DNA from 3 places in the Streptomyces sp. KL2 genome. Region 1 is predicted to be linked to each of the others. Evidence: riboswitches for the same ligand, from Rfam matches in the RefSeq annotation. Region 1 holds a riboswitch; each other region holds the start of a gene.
What was found. Region 1 has a riboswitch for thiamine pyrophosphate ahead of thiC (phosphomethylpyrimidine synthase ThiC). Riboswitches for the same ligand answer to the same signal wherever they lie in the genome.
Positions count from the first base shown of each region.

Region 2: it holds a riboswitch for thiamine pyrophosphate, as region 1 does, so the genes downstream of both, QPK52_RS06900 (thiamine ABC transporter substrate binding subunit) here and thiC (phosphomethylpyrimidine synthase ThiC) in region 1, are expected to answer to the same signal.
Region 3: it holds a riboswitch for thiamine pyrophosphate, as region 1 does, so the genes downstream of both, thiO (glycine oxidase ThiO) here and thiC (phosphomethylpyrimidine synthase ThiC) in region 1, are expected to answer to the same signal.

Region 1 is NZ_CP127170.1:2,774,211-2,779,110, reverse strand. Features, by position in the region: gene QPK52_RS12580 (cupin domain-containing protein) at 1-233, shown strand, start outside; gene QPK52_RS12575 (DUF5326 family protein) at 398-613, shown strand; gene QPK52_RS12570 (YibE/F family protein) at 660-2,114, opposite strand; TPP riboswitch at 2,251-2,386, shown strand; gene thiC (phosphomethylpyrimidine synthase ThiC) at 2,380-4,161, shown strand; gene QPK52_RS12560 (tetratricopeptide repeat protein) at 4,301-4,804, opposite strand.
Region 2 is NZ_CP127170.1:1,553,121-1,558,020, reverse strand. Features, by position in the region: gene QPK52_RS06915 (phosphatidate cytidylyltransferase) at 1-77, shown strand, start outside; gene QPK52_RS06910 (hypothetical protein) at 322-897, shown strand; gene rlmN (23S rRNA (adenine(2503)-C(2))-methyltransferase RlmN) at 1,118-2,224, shown strand; TPP riboswitch at 2,314-2,448, shown strand; gene QPK52_RS06900 (thiamine ABC transporter substrate binding subunit) at 2,443-3,543, shown strand; gene QPK52_RS06895 (ABC transporter permease) at 3,545-4,900, shown strand, end outside.
Region 3 is NZ_CP127170.1:4,523,655-4,528,554, forward strand. Features, by position in the region: gene pknB (Stk1 family PASTA domain-containing Ser/Thr kinase) at 1-679, opposite strand, end outside; gene QPK52_RS20335 (thiazole synthase) at 846-1,643, opposite strand; gene thiS (sulfur carrier protein ThiS) at 1,652-1,885, opposite strand; gene thiO (glycine oxidase ThiO) at 1,882-3,027, opposite strand; TPP riboswitch at 3,024-3,136, opposite strand; gene QPK52_RS20350 (NAD(P)/FAD-dependent oxidoreductase) at 3,327-4,577, shown strand; gene QPK52_RS20355 (Rv2175c family DNA-binding protein) at 4,611-4,900, shown strand, end outside.

The DNA of each region.
Region 1 (4,900 bases):
TGTCCGTCGGACTGTACGCCCTGGACCGGGGCGCGCTCGACCCGCAGCAGCCGCACCGGCAGGACGAGGTGTACTTCGTCGCCAGCGGCCGGGCGCTGATCACCGTCGGGGACGAGACCACCCCGGTCGCGCGCGGCAGCGTGGTCTACGTGCCGGCAGGGGTGCCGCACAGGTTCCACCACATCACCGAGGACCTGCGGGTCCTGGTGGTCTTCTCTCCCCCCGAGGGCTGACGGCACGGACCCGTCCTCCTTAGGGGGCCGGTCAGGGAAGGACCCGGGCCCGCGGCGTCCCGGCGAGGAGTCCGCCCGCCTAGCATCGGAGCCGGAAGCACCGGACGCAACCGGCGCGCCGGGCATGCCCGGCGGCCGGAGACTTCAGGAAGCGGGTAACGCTCATGGATCTCAAGGAGACCTTCGCGGCGCTGCCGTGGTGGGTGAAGTGGGTCGCGATCCCGCTCATCGCGCTCTTCGTCTTCGGCGGTCTGATCTTCGCCGTCGTCGGCTTCGTCGTGAAGCTGCTCTTCAAGCTCCTGCTGTTCGTGGCGCTGGTCGGCGCGCTGGTCTACTTGGTGCGGAAGTTCACCTCCTCGGGCTCCTCCTCGGGAGGCTGACGGGATCCGGGGCGCCGTGCCCCGGCAAGGGCGCCGCGGGCGCGGCTCAGCGCCGCGCCCGCCGCCTGCCGCCCCGGCCCCGGGCACGCCCCTGCCCGCCGGCGGTCCCCCCGCCGGAGGCCCCTTCGCGGCCGGACGGCCCCCGGCGGTCGGCGACCGCCACCAGCGCCGCCAGCGCCGTGGTCACCGGGACCGAGGCGACCAGGCCGATCGAGCCGATCAGCGTCCGCACGATCTCCTCCGCCACCAGCTCGCTGGTGGCCACCTGGCCCATTCCGCTCTCCGCTATCGAGAACAGCAGCAGCAGCGGCAGCGCGGCCCCCGCGTACGCCAGCACCAGCGTGTTCACCACCGACGCGATGTGGTCGCGCCCGATGCGCATCGCCGCGCCGTAGAGCCTTCGCCAGCCGGCCGACGGGTCGGCCTGCCGCAGCTCCCACACCGCCGAGGTCTGCGTCACCGTCACGTCGTCCAGCACGCCCAGCGAACCGATCAGCACACCGGCCAGCAGCAGCCCGCGGATCTCGATGTCCGGATACAGCCCGTGCACCAGCCCGGTCTGGTCGTCGGTGTTGCCCGTCAGCGCGGCCCATCCGATGAACGCCGAGCCCAGCAGCCCGATCAGCAGCAGCGACACCAGGGTGCCCAGGACGGCGACGGAGGTACGGGCGTTGACGCCGTGGCACAGGTACAGCGTGGCCAGCATGATCGCGCTGCCGCCCACCACCGCCACCAGCAGCGGATTGGAGCCCTGGAGGATCGCGGGCAGGATGAACAGCGTCAGCACCCCGAAGCTGGCCACCAGTCCGACCAGCGCCAGCAGCCCGCGCAGCCGTCCCACGACCACCACCGCCAGCGCGAAGACGCCCGCCAGGACCACCATGGGCACCCCGCGCGCCACGTCCACCACGCTGTACTGGAACTCGCGCGGGGCGTCGGGCGCGTACGCCACCACCACGTCCTGACCGGGGCTCAGCCGGCGCGTGGCGTCCGGGGTGACGATCTCCGGGAACGTGTGGCCCGCGTCCTTGCCCTCGGCGACCTCGACGGTCGCCCGCAGACAGGTGCCCTTCCCGGAGCCTTCCGGCAGGGCGCCCGAGCCGCCGCTTCCGCCGTCCTGCGCGCCCCCGTCGCCGCCGGCGTTCCCGGCGCCGCCCGGGCCGCCGGGCGGTTGGGCGGCGCCCACCTCCGCGCAGTCGACCTCCTCGACCGCGGTGACCCGTGCGCCGAGCGTCTGCCGGTCGAAGCCGACGCCGCTGGGCGAGTCCTTCCCCTCGGGCGCGCCGCCAGGCCACAGTGCCACCAGCCCGGCGAGCACCGCCACCGCGAACGGGACCAGCACCACCGCGACCACCTTGCGCAGCCGTGCCGAGACGGGGGCGGGCGGCCCGTGGTGGTGGCCGTGCGAGTGTCCGTGCGCGTGCGGCGCCTGCCCGTGGCCGGGTTCGTGGCCGGTCCCGTGGCCGGGCGACGGGCGCTGTGACGGCGGGGTGGGCGGCACCGGTGGCACCGGTGGGGGGACCGGCGAGCGGGACGGCGGGGGAAACGGGGAGGAGGAGTCCACGGCCCGATCATCGCAGGCGCGGCAGGGGGCGCCCTGGCGCACGCCCGGTGTCAGCCGTTAGCGTGGGGGCGCTTTTGCACACCGCGGGAGCTCCGAGCACGGGGCTGAGAGGACGCTGACCTCCGTGGACACCGCCACGGAAACGGCTGCGTCGACCGCCGAACCTGTTACCGGGTAATGCCGGCGTAGGGAGTTGGGTCTCATGACCTCGCAGGACGCACGTACGCCCGAAACCGCCTCCGGGAGCGCCGAGGAGCGCGCGACCGGCTGGCACAAGGGCTATCTGAGCGGTTCGCGCCCCGACATCAGGGTGCCCGTCCGCAGAGTGCACCTCACCAACGGCCGCGACGTGACGCTGTACGACACGTCCGGCCCGTACACCGATCCGAACATCGACACCGACGTCCGCCGCGGTCTGGCACCGCTGCGGGAGAACTGGATCATCGCCAGAGGGGACACCGAGGAGTACCCGGGCCGCGAGGTGCGGCCCGAGGACGACGGCGTCAGGCACACCTCGCCGCGCGGTGGGCTGCGCAACCTGGACGCCGTCTTCCCCGGCCGCCCCCGCCTGCCGCGCCGGGGCCGCGGCGGCACCACCGCCGTCACGCAGCTCGCGTACGCCAAGCGGGGCGAGATCACCCCCGAGATGGAGTTCGTGGCGCTGCGGGAGGGCTGCTCGCCGGAGCACGTGCGCGACGAGATCGCCGCGGGCCGCGCCGTCCTGCCGGCGAACGTCAACCACCCGGAGACCGAGCCGATGATCATCGGCAAGAACTTCCTGGTGAAGGTGAACGCCAACATCGGCAACTCCGCCGTCACCTCCTCCATCGAGGAGGAGGTGGAGAAGATGACGTGGGCCACCCGCTGGGGCGCCGACACCGTCATGGACCTCTCCACCGGCCGCAACATCCACACCACCCGCGAGTGGGTGCTGCGCAACTCCCCCGTCCCCATCGGCACCGTCCCCCTCTACCAGGCGCTGGAGAAGGTCGACGGCAAGGCCGAGGAACTGACCTGGGAGATCTACAAGGACACCGTCATCGAACAGTGCGAGCAGGGCGTGGACTACATGACCGTCCACGCCGGCGTCCTGCTGCGCTACGTCCCGCTGACCGCCCGGCGCAAGACGGGCATCGTCTCGCGCGGCGGCTCGATCATGGCGGCCTGGTGCCTGGCCCACCACAAGGAGAGCTTCCTCTACACCCACTTCGAGGAGCTCTGCGAGATCCTGCGCGCCTACGACGTCACCTTCTCCCTGGGTGACGGACTGCGCCCGGGCTCCATCGCGGACGCCAACGACGAGGCGCAGTTCGCCGAACTGCGCACGCTGGGCGAGCTGAACCGCATCGCCAAGTCCCACGACGTGCAGACGATGATCGAGGGCCCCGGGCACGTCCCGATGCACAAGATCAAGGAGAACGTCGACCTCCAGCAGGAGATCTGCGACGAGGCGCCCTTCTACACCCTCGGCCCGCTCACCACCGACATCGCCCCGGCGTACGACCACATCACCTCCGGCATCGGTGCGGCGATGATCGCCTGGTGGGGCACGGCGATGCTCTGCTACGTCACGCCCAAGGAGCACCTGGGCCTGCCGGACCGCGACGACGTGAAGACGGGCGTCATCACCTACAAGATCGCCGCCCACGCCGCCGACCTGGCCAAGGGCCACCCCGGCGCCCAGGAGTGGGACGACGCACTGTCCGACGCCCGCTTCGAGTTCCGCTGGGAGGACCAGTTCAACCTGGCCCTCGACCCGGACACGGCCCGCGCCTTCCACGACGAGACGCTGCCGGCGGAGCCGGCGAAGACGGCGCACTTCTGCTCGATGTGCGGGCCGAAGTTCTGCTCGATGAAGATCTCCCAGGACATCCGCCGCGAGCACGGCGGCGACCTCGCCCTGGATCCGGAGGAGGGCATGAGGCGGAAGTCCGAGGAGTTCGCAGCGAGCGGCAATCGCGTCTATCTGCCGCTGACGGACTGACCGCAGAAGCCGGAAGAAAGAGGGCGGGTTCCGAACGCGTCGAGGTCCGGGACCCGCCCCATGCCCGCAGCCGGGCCGCGCACCTGGCCTCGGTCTTTCCCGGGGGCCCGCCTGGTACGGCAGCTGTGTCGGAGCCGGTTCAGGTGCGCTCCCCGGCGGTGAGGGCGCGGGCGTAGTGCGTCAGTGAGCGGCGGTACTCCGGCAGGTGGGGGACGAGGGCGGTGAGGGCGAGGGCCGCCGCCTCCCGTTCCCGCCCGGCGTCGACGAGCGCCAGGGACAGGAACGCGGTGACCGCGTCGTCCAACTCGTCGGAGTGCGTCTCCCGTTCGGCCGTCAGCAGTGTGATGCTCTCCTCCACCCGCCCCAGATTGCGCAGGGTGCTGGCCAGCTGGATCACCGCCCGTCGGCGTCGTCCACCGGGCGGGTCGGCCGCGAGGGACCGGCGGTAGAGGGCGGCGGCCTCCTCCTCACGGTCGAGTGCGTCGTGGGCGGAGGCCAGTTCGTAAAGGGCGACGGCGTCGCCGGGCGGGAGTTCGGCGGCCAGCGTCTCGATCCGCCGCAGGAAATCGTCGGGTTCGTGGTCGTCGAAGGAGGCCCACAGCTTCTCGAGCCGCCGCTCCCACCGTGCTTCCGGTGCCGTCATCGCCTCAGCATCCCAGAGCGCGCCCGCCGCGTACGGCCCGGCAGGCGGTGAGCGCTCCGGGTCCGCGCCGGGCACTGCCCCCAGGGGTGTCAGAAG
Region 2 (4,900 bases), 1.2 Mb from region 1:
TGGACCGCCTGGACTCCCTGCTGCCCACCGCCCCCGTGGTCTGGCTGCTGCTGACCGTCTTCGCCGGCGCGGGCTGACGACCCGCATCCCGCCCGTGTCCGGGGCCCGCCGCTCGCGAGCGGCGGGCCCCGGACACGTCCCACGGCACCGTGCGGGGCGGCGCCCGGCGAGAACGCCAGGAGCGTTGCGAGACCGCCCTCGGTGCCGGGCCGGTGCGGCTCCACCCCGGCGGCCCGCCGTCCCGGCACCCCCGGCACCCCGGCTCATCGGGCGCAGGCCGGACCCTCGGCCGCTGTCGGCGGCGTCTTCTATCGTCACCCCATGGGAAGCCACTTCCAGACCGTCGTCGACCTGGACGCCACGCCGGCGGACGCTCCGTCCCTCGCAGCCCGCGGTCTCGCCTGGCTCGTCGCCGAGGGGATAGTCCGCGCCGAGCGCACCGACTGCGTTCTCGGCGCCCCGCTGGGACATCCGCCCGGTCCGCTCTGGAGCAAGGCCGTCAGGCACCGGGACTGGGAACCCGGCGACGGACTCAACATCGAGACGGGCCCAACCGCCTTCCACGGCGGCCAGGGCGATGCCATGTACGCCGCCTGCCCCCACTGCGCCGCCCACGTGGACCTGTACACCGACGAGTGGGAGGCGGTCGAGGGCGCCTGGGAGCCCTTCGAGAAGGCCATCGGCACCTGGTGCGACACCGGGCGAGCCGCCGTCGCCTGCCCGCACTGCGGCCGAGCCGGCGACCTGGCCGCGTGGAACTGGGAGAGCGACCACTACGCGTTCGGCCATCTGGGCTTCGAGTTCTGGGACTGGCCCGAGTTCAGCGCCGGCTTCCTCGAAGGACTCGCACGCGCGCTGGGCGGCCACCGTACGGTCCTGGTGGCGGGCAAGCTCTGAGGAACAACCCCTCGCACGGCCCCTCCGGGCGGCGGGCCGGCCGGTCCGGGCGGGGACGGGACAGCGCGGCGACGTCCGTGCCGGCAGCGGAAGCGGCGTGGCCGAAGGACCCCGCCGGGCCGTCCCGGGCCGTGCGGAAGCCAGCGGAAGCCACCGGGCGATGGCCGCCGACCCGCTCGCGCCCGGAGTGCCGCAGTCGATCTGCGACACTGGACGGGTTATGCCTGCACCCGGAGAACTCACCTTTGTCGCGCCGCGCGGGGCCGCCAGGCCGCCGCGGCACCTCGCCGACCTCGCCCCGGCCGAGCGGCGCGAGGCCGTCGCCGCGATCGGCGAGAAGCCGTTCCGCGCCCAGCAGCTGTCGCGGCACTACTTCGCCCGGTACGCCACCGACCCCGCCACCTGGACCGACATCCCGGCCGCCGCGCGCGAGAGGCTGGCGGGCGAGCTGCTGCCCGAGCTGATGACCGTGGTGCGGCACGTCAGCTGCGACGACGACACCACCCGCAAGACGCTGTGGCGGCTGCACGACGGGACACTGGTGGAGTCGGTGCTGATGCGCTACCCGGACCGGGTCACCATGTGCGTCAGCTCCCAGGCCGGCTGCGGCATGAACTGCCCCTTCTGCGCCACCGGGCAGGCCGGACTGGACCGCAACCTGTCCACCGCCGAGATCGTCCACCAGATCGTCGAGGGCATGCGCGCCCTGCGCGACGGCGAGGTGCCCGGCGGTCCCGCGCGGCTGTCGAACATCGTCTTCATGGGCATGGGCGAGCCGCTGGCCAACTACAAGCGGGTCATCGCGGCCATCCGCCGCCTCACCGATCCCGAGCCCGACGGCCTGGGCCTGTCCCAGCGCGGCATCACCGTCTCCACCGTCGGGCTGGTCCCGGCGATCCACCGCCTGGCCGACGAGGGGCTCAAGTGCCGACTGGCGGTCTCCCTGCACGCGCCCGACGACGAGCTGCGCGACACCCTGGTGCCGGTCAACACCCGCTGGAAGGTCCGCGAGGTCCTCGACGCGGCCTGGGAGTACGCCGAGAAGTCCGGCCGCCGCGTCTCCATCGAGTACGCCCTCATCCGGGACATCAACGACCAGGCGTGGCGCGCCGACCTGCTGGGCCGACTGCTGGCGGGGAAGAGGGCGCACGTCAACCTCATCCCCCTCAACCCCACGCCCGGCTCCAAGTGGACCGCCTCCCGGCCCGAGGACGAGCGCGCCTTCGTCGCCGGACTGGAGGCGCACGGCGTGCCGGTGACCGTCCGGGACACACGCGGGCAGGAGATCGACGGAGCCTGCGGACAGCTCGCCGCCACCGAGCGCTGAGGGCGCGCCCGCCACTGGTACGGTGGCGGGGACCTCAGCGGTCGCACACAGCAGCGAAACACCAGTAGCGAACACAGGCATCGAAACAGCGGAACCGACAGGGGAGCGCGTACAGCGCTGAGAGTGCGGTGTCGCCGGAAGCAGCCGAGAGGCCGCCCGGGGAGCCGCAGACCCTCGGACCTGATCCGGTTAGTACCGGCGTAGGGAGTCAGAAGAAAGTGCACACCAAGCTCCGCCGCGTCCTGGGCGCGGCCGTTCTCGGCACGCTCACCCTCTCCGCCCTCACCGCGTGCGGCGGCTCGCAGTCCTCCGGGGACGGCGGGGGCGAGGGCGGTAAGGACAAGACGGTCACCCTGGTCGCCCACGACTCCTTCGCGGCCTCCGAGGCCGTGCTGGAGGAGTTCACCGAGAAGACCGGCTACAAGGTGAAGGTGCTGCGCGGCGGCGACGCCGGCTCCTCCCTCAACCAGGCGATCCTGTCCAAGGACAACCCGCAGGGCGACGTCCTGTTCGGCGTGGACAACACCCTGCTCTCCCGCGCCCTGGACAACGACCTGTTCACGCCGTACGAGGCGGAGGGCCTGGCGAAGATACCGGCGCGGTACCAGCTCGACGCCGAGGAGCACCGCGTCACCCCCGTCGACTCCGGCGACGTCTGCGTCAACTACGACCGCGCCTACTTCGACGAGCGCGGCATCGCCCCGCCGAAGACCCTCGACGACCTCGCCGAGCCCGCCTACAAGGGCCTGCTGGTCACCGAGAACGCCGCCACCTCCTCGCCCGGACTGGGCTTCCTGCTGGCCACCGTCGCCGAGTACGGCGAGGGATGGCCGCAGTACTGGGAGAAGCTGAAGGCCAACGACGTCGAGGTCGTCGACGGCTGGGAGCAGGCGTACTACGACCGCTTCTCCGGCTCCTCCGGCGGCAAGGGCAAGGGCGACCGGCCGCTGGTCGTCTCCTACGCCTCCAGCCCGCCCGCCGAGGTCCTCGGCGCCGACCCCGCGCCCGAGCAGGCCCCCACCGGGGTGGCCACCGGCACCTGCTTCCGCCAGATCGAGTTCGCCGGGCTGCTCGAGGGCGCGGACAACCCCGAGGGCGGCAAGGCGCTGCTGGACTTCATGACCGGCCGCTCCTTCCAGGAGGACCTGCCGCTGCAGATGTTCGTCAACCCCGTGCGCGAGGACGCGGAGCTGCCCGAGGTCTTCACCCGGTACGGCGAGACGATCGACGAGCCCCGCACCATGGCCCCGGAGAAGATCGCCGAGAACCGCGAGGCGTGGGTCAAGGCGTGGACCTCGGCCGTCGTGCGGTCGTCGTGAGGTGAGGACGGGCATACGCGCGGGGACGGCGGCGCGCCTCGCGCTCGCTGCGGTGCCGGCCGTCTTCCTCGCGCTGTTCTTCGCCTACCCCGTCGCCGCCATCACCGCCCGCGGGCTGTACGACGGCGGGCGATGGCGCCCGGAGCGGATCGCCGCCGTCCTCACCGACCCCGACGTCCTCGGCGTGGTCTGGTTCACGCTGTGGCAGGCGGCGGCCTCCACCGCGCTCACCCTGCTGCTGGCGCTGCCCGGCGCGTACGTGCTGGCGCGCCTGGACTTCCCCGGCAGGCGGGTGCTGCGGGCGGCGGTCACCGTGCCGTTCGTGCTGCCCACCGTCGTCGTCGGCTCCGCCTTCCTGGCCCTGCTCGGCCGCGGCGGGCTGCTGGACCAGTGGTGGGGGGTGCGGCTGGACGGCGGCGTCACCGCCATCCTGCTGGCCCACGTCTTCTTCAACTACGCCGTGGTCGTGCGGATCGTCGGCGGCCTGTGGGCGCAGCTCGACCCCCGCCAGGAGGAGGCCGCGCGGGTGCTCGGCGCGAGCCGGTGGGCCGCCTGGCGCACCGTGACCCTCCCGGCGCTCGTCCCGTCGGTCGCCGCCGCCGCGCTGATGGTCTTCCTGTTCACCTTCACCTCCTTCGGCGTCGTCCAGATCCTCGGCGGTCCCGGTTACGCCACCCTGGAGGTGGAGATCTACCGGCAGACCGCCCAACTGCTGGACCTGCCCACCGCCGCCGTCCTGACCCTGCTGCAATTCGCCTCGGTCGCCGCCCTGATGGCCTTCCACTCCCGCGCCCTCCGCCGCCGCAGGACGGCCCTGGGCCTGGTCGACGCCGCCCGCACCGCCCGCCGTCCGCGCGGGGCCGGACAGCGGGCCCTGCTGGCGGGGGTGCTGGTCCAGATCGCGGTACTGCTCCTGGCCCCGCTCGCCGTGCTCGCCGAGCGGTCCCTGAGCGGCCCCGACGGCTACGGGCTGCACCACTACCGCGCCCTGGGCTCGGCCGACGCGGCCGGCGGCACCTTCACCGTCGCCCCGCTGGAGGCGGTCGGCAACTCCCTGGCCTACGCGGCCACCGCCACCGCCGTCGCCCTGGCCGTCGGCCTCCCGGCCGCCGTCGCCCTCACCCTGCGCGGTCCGGGAGGCCGGGCCGGACGGCTGCTGCGCGGCCTCGACGCGCTGCTGATGCTGCCGCTGGGCACCTCGGCGGTCACCGTCGGCTTCGGATTCCTCATCGCCCTGGACGCCCCTCCGCTGGACCTGCGCTCCTCGTGGATCCTGGTCCCGCTGGCCCAGGCCCTGGTCGGCATCCCCTTCGTGGTGCGCACCCTGCTGCCGGTCCTGCGGTCCGTGGACACCCGG
Region 3 (4,900 bases), 1.7 Mb from region 1:
AGAGCACCTGGGCCGGGGTGCCGCCGGCGTGCGGCTTGGAGCCGGTCAGCATCTCGTACAGCACCACGCCGCAGGCGTAGACGTCCGCGCGGGCGTCGGCGGTGCCGTGCTCGATCTGCTCGGGCGCCAGGTAGGAGACGGTGCCCAGCACCGAGCCGGTGGAGGCGGACGTCTGGGAGCCCACGGCCCGCACCAGGCCGAAGTCGGCGACCTTCACCCGGCCGTCGTCCCCTATCAGGACGTTCTCCGGCTTCACGTCGCGGTGCACCAGGCCGGCCAGGTGGGCGGCGCCCAGCGCGGCGAGCACGGCCTCCAGGACCTCCAGGGCGGCGCGCGGCTGGAGCGCCCCGCGCTCGCGCAGCACGTCGCGCAGCGTGCAGCCCTGGACGTACTCCATGGCCAGGTAGACGTAGCCCCCGTCCTCGCCCTGGTCGAAGACCCCCACCACGTTGGGGTGGGCCAGGCGGGCCGCGGACTTGGCCTCCTGGATGAACCGGTCGACGAACGAGGCGTCGGCCGCGAGGGAGGGGTGCATCACCTTCAGGGCGAGCACCCGGTCCAGCCGGGTGTCCATCGCCCGGTAGACCGTGGCCATGCCGCCGACGGCGATCCGCGCCTCCACGCGGTACCGGCCGTCGAGCACGTGCCCGATCAACGGGTCCCGAAGGGTCGTGTCCACGGCGCAGAGTCTACGAGCCGCCGCCCCCACGGCCGACCGAACCGGCGCAGGCGCACCGGAGTGCGGCGGAACGGTGACGAAACCGCCGCCGCGCCGCGACGCCGGGAGGGGAACCGCGGGCGGCCGCCCGCGGGCCGGTCACCCGAAGGCGGTCACCCGAAGGCGGTCACCCGAAGGCCGGCCGCTCCGGATCGAGGTCCGCCATCCCCTCCGCCGGCGAGGAAGCCAGCGCGAAGTGGCGGCGCGGGATCCGGCCCGCCCGGTACGCCATCCGCCCCGCCTCCACCGCGTGCCGCATCGCCTCGGCCATCAGCACCGGCTCCTGGGCACGGGTGACGGCGGAGGCCAGCATCACCGCCGCGCAGCCCAGCTCCATGGCGAGGGCGGCGTCCGAGGCGGTGCCCGCGCCCGCGTCCAGGATGACCGGCACGGACGCCCGCTCGGTGATGAGCTGGAAGTTGTGCGGGTTGCGGATGCCCAGACCGGAGCCGATGGGCGAGCCCAGCGGCATGACCGCCGCGCAGCCCACGTCCTCCAGCCGCCGCGCCAGCACCGGATCGTCGCTGGTGTAGGGCAGGACGGTGAAGCCGTCGTCGACCAGTGTCTCGGCGGCCTCCAGCAGCTCCACCGGGTCGGGCAGCAGGGTGCGCTCGTCGGCGACGACCTCCAGCTTGACCCAGTCGGTGCCCAGCGCCTCGCGGGCCAGCCGGGCGGTGAGCACGGCCTCCCCGGCGGTGAAGCAGCCGGCGGTGTTGGGCAGCACGCGGATGCCGTGCCGCTTGAGCACCGACAGCACCGAGCCGGAGACGGTCGGGTCCAGGCGCCGCATCGCCACGGTGGTCAGCTCGGTGCCCGAGGCGAGCAGCGCCCGCTCCAGCACGTCCAGGCTGGGCGCGCCGCCCGTGCCCATGATGAGGCGGGAGGTGAAGGCGGTACCGCCGATGGTGAGGATGTCGTCCGCCATGGTTCCCCTCAGCCTCCCTGCACCGCGGTCAGGACCTCGACCCGGTCGCCCTCGCCCAGCGGGGTCGACGGCCACTGCCCGCGCGGCACGACGGTCTCGTTGACGGCCGCGGCGACGCCTGCGGACGCGGTGGTCAGGGACGCCACGACGGCGTCCAGGGCGAGACCGGCCGCGATCTCGCGCGGCTCGCCGTTGACATGGACGGTGACGGTGGCGGCGGTACGGGGTGCGCCGGTGTTCATACGGGGCTCTCCTGAAGCGTGCGGTCGAAGCGCCGGGGGGTGAACGGGCGTGCCTCCTCGGGGAGTTCGCCGGTGGTCAGGACCTGGGCCAGGGCCTCGCCGGTGACCGGGGCGAGCAGCACCCCGTTGCGGTGGTGGCCGGTGGCCAGGTGCAGGCCGGGCAGGGCGGTCGGGCCGAGCAGCGGGGCGTTGTCGGGGGAGCCGGGGCGCAGCCCCGCGCGGGTCTCCACCAGCGGCAGCTCGGTGATGCCGGGCACCAGCTCGTGCGCGTCGCGCAGCAGCTCGTAGACGCCGCCGGCCGTCACGGTGGTGTCCCAGCCCTGCTCCTCGCTGGTCGCGCCCAGCACCAGCTCGCCGTCGGCCCGCGGCACCAGGTAGACGTGCCCGCCGCGCACCAGGGCCCGCACGGTGCGCGAGAGGAAGGGGGCGTACGGACCGGGGACCCGCAGCCGCAGGACCTGGCCCTTGACCGGGCGCACCGGCGGCAGCACCTCCCGGGGCACCCCCGCCAGCCGGCCGCTGTCGCTGCCCGCCGCCAGTACCACCTGGTCGGCCTCCAGCGCGGTGCCGTCGGCCAGCGCCACCCCGGCCGCCCGGTCGCCGGACAGGGACAGCCGCTCGGCCCGCTGCCGCACGAAACGGACCCCGGCCCGCTCGCAGGCGGCCAGCAGGGCGGCCGTCAGGCGGCGCGGATCGGTCTGGTGGTCGCCGTCCACGCGCAGCCCGCCGCGCACACCGGGAGCGAGCATCGGCTCCAGACGGCGGCACTCGCGGCCGGTCAGCCACGCCGACTCCAGCCCGCAGCGCCGGTGCAGCGCGTGCAGCTCCCGCAGATGGGCCCGGTCGTCGGCGTCCAGCGCGACGGCCAGCGTGCCGCAGGCGCGGTAGCCGGTCCCCAGGCCCGAGGCCTCCTCCAGCTCGGCGGTGAAGGCCGGATAGCGGCGCGCCGAGGCCAGGTTGAGGGCGAGCAGGGACTCCTCGCCGTAGTGCAGCTCGGTGACGGCCGCCAGCATCCCGGCCGCCACCTGGGCGGCGCCGCCGCCCGGCGCCGGGTCGACGACCGCGACCCGCGCCCCCCGCCGGGCGGTCCGCCAGGCCGTCGCCAGCCCGATGACGCCACCGCCGATGATCAGCACGTGCATGGCGCAGTGCCCCTCCCTTCGCCGGAATGACCCGGATCAGGTTCGTACGGTCGGAGGCCGCGCAAGCCTCCCTCTCAGCCCGGTGCGCCGGGCTCCCGCGCTTCTTCTGGTTCGCTGGTCCGCTGGTTCGGTCCGAGGGTCCTTCTCGTCTCCCCGGACGCCGGCCACCCTATCCGCGCGCCCGCCGGGGCTGAAGGGCGGTACGGGCGCCGGAGGGGCGCGGCGGCTGTGGCAGGGGTCTCACAGGGCCCCGCCGCGCGGCTGCCCGGCGGCCCGCCCCGACCTCCTACAGTGATCGCGTGAGCGTGCGAACCGAGCAGCAGAGCAGGCAGCGGATCCTCGTCGTCGGCGCCGGGATGGCCGGGGTGCAGACCGCCGTACAGCTGCGTGAGCAGGGCTGGCCGGGAAGGATCGCCCTGGTCGGCGCCGAGCCCCACCGGCCGTACGACCGGCCGCCGCTGTCCAAGGCCGTGCTGCTGGGCAGGGCGCCCGGGTCAGCCTTCGACGTCGACTTCGGCGCGCTGGAGGTGGATCTGCGTCTGGGCACGGCCGTCACCGGGCTGCGCACCGGCGACCGGGAGGCGGACACCGCCGCCGGCCCGGTGCCCTACGACGGCCTGGTCGTCGCCACCGGCGCCGAGCCGATCCCCCTGCCCGGTGCCGAGGGCGTCCCCGGGGTGTACCTGCTGCGCACCCTCGACGACGCCGAGCGGCTGCGGCCGGTGCTCGCCGGGCGCCGGGATGTGGTGGTCGTCGGGGCCGGCTGGATCGGCGCCGAGTTCGCCACCGCGGCCCGCGAGGCCGGCTGCAGGGTGACCGTGGTGGAGGCCGCGGACCAGCCGCTGGCCGGGGCGCTGCCGCCGCCCGTCGCGGCCCGGATGCGCGCCTGGTACGGCGAGGCGGGCGCCGAACTGCGCACCGGGTGCGCCGTCACCGGCGTCGCCGCGGCCGGCGCGCAGGACGACCCGGTGTGCGAGGTGGAGCTGTCCGACGGCTCGGTGCTGACCGCGGGCGCGGTCGTCGTCGGGATCGGCGCGCGCCCGGCAACCGGCTGGCTGGCGGGCTCCGGCGTGGCGCTGGGCGAGGACGGCTCGGTCCTCGCCGACGAGCGGCTGCGCGCCTCCGTCCCCGGCGTCCACGCCGTCGGGGACTGCGCCTCCTACCCGTCGGCCCGCTACGGCCGCCGCCTGCTGGTCCACCACTGGGACAACGCGCTCCAGGGGGCGCGCACGGTCGCCTCGGACCTGGTCTCCGGACAGGCCGAGACGCCGGTGTACGACCCGGTGCCGTACTTCTGGTCCGAGCAGTTCGGCCGCTTCGTCCAGTACGCGGGCCACCACACCGGCGGCGACGAGCTGCTGTGGCGCGGCGATCCGGCGGACGCGGCCTGGTCGGTGTGCTGGCTGCGCGGCGGTGTGCTGCGCGCCCTGCTGGCCGTGGGCCGTCCGCGCGACCTGGCCCAGGGGCGGAAGCTGATCGAACGCGGCACCGCCCTGGACCCGGTGCGGGCGGCCGACCCGTCCGTCCCCCTGAAGAGCGCGGCCCGCTAGTGGCTGTCGGTGGCAGATGGCAGGCTGGTTCCCGTGAACGAGATTGACGCGAAGACCGATGCTCTCGTCCCGGCCTGGCTCACCCTCCCCGACGTCGCCGAGAGGCTCGGCGTCGAGGTGACGCGCGTGCGGCAGCTGGTCAGGGAGGGCCAGCTCATCGCGGTGCGCCGCGGTGAGAACCGGGTGCTCCAGGTGCCCGCCGACTTCATCGGCGAGGGCCGGGTGGTGAAGGGCCTGACCGGGACCATCACGCTGCTCAGGGACGACGGCTTCAGTGACGAGGAGATGCTGGAGTGGCTGTTCACGCCCGATGACACCCTGCC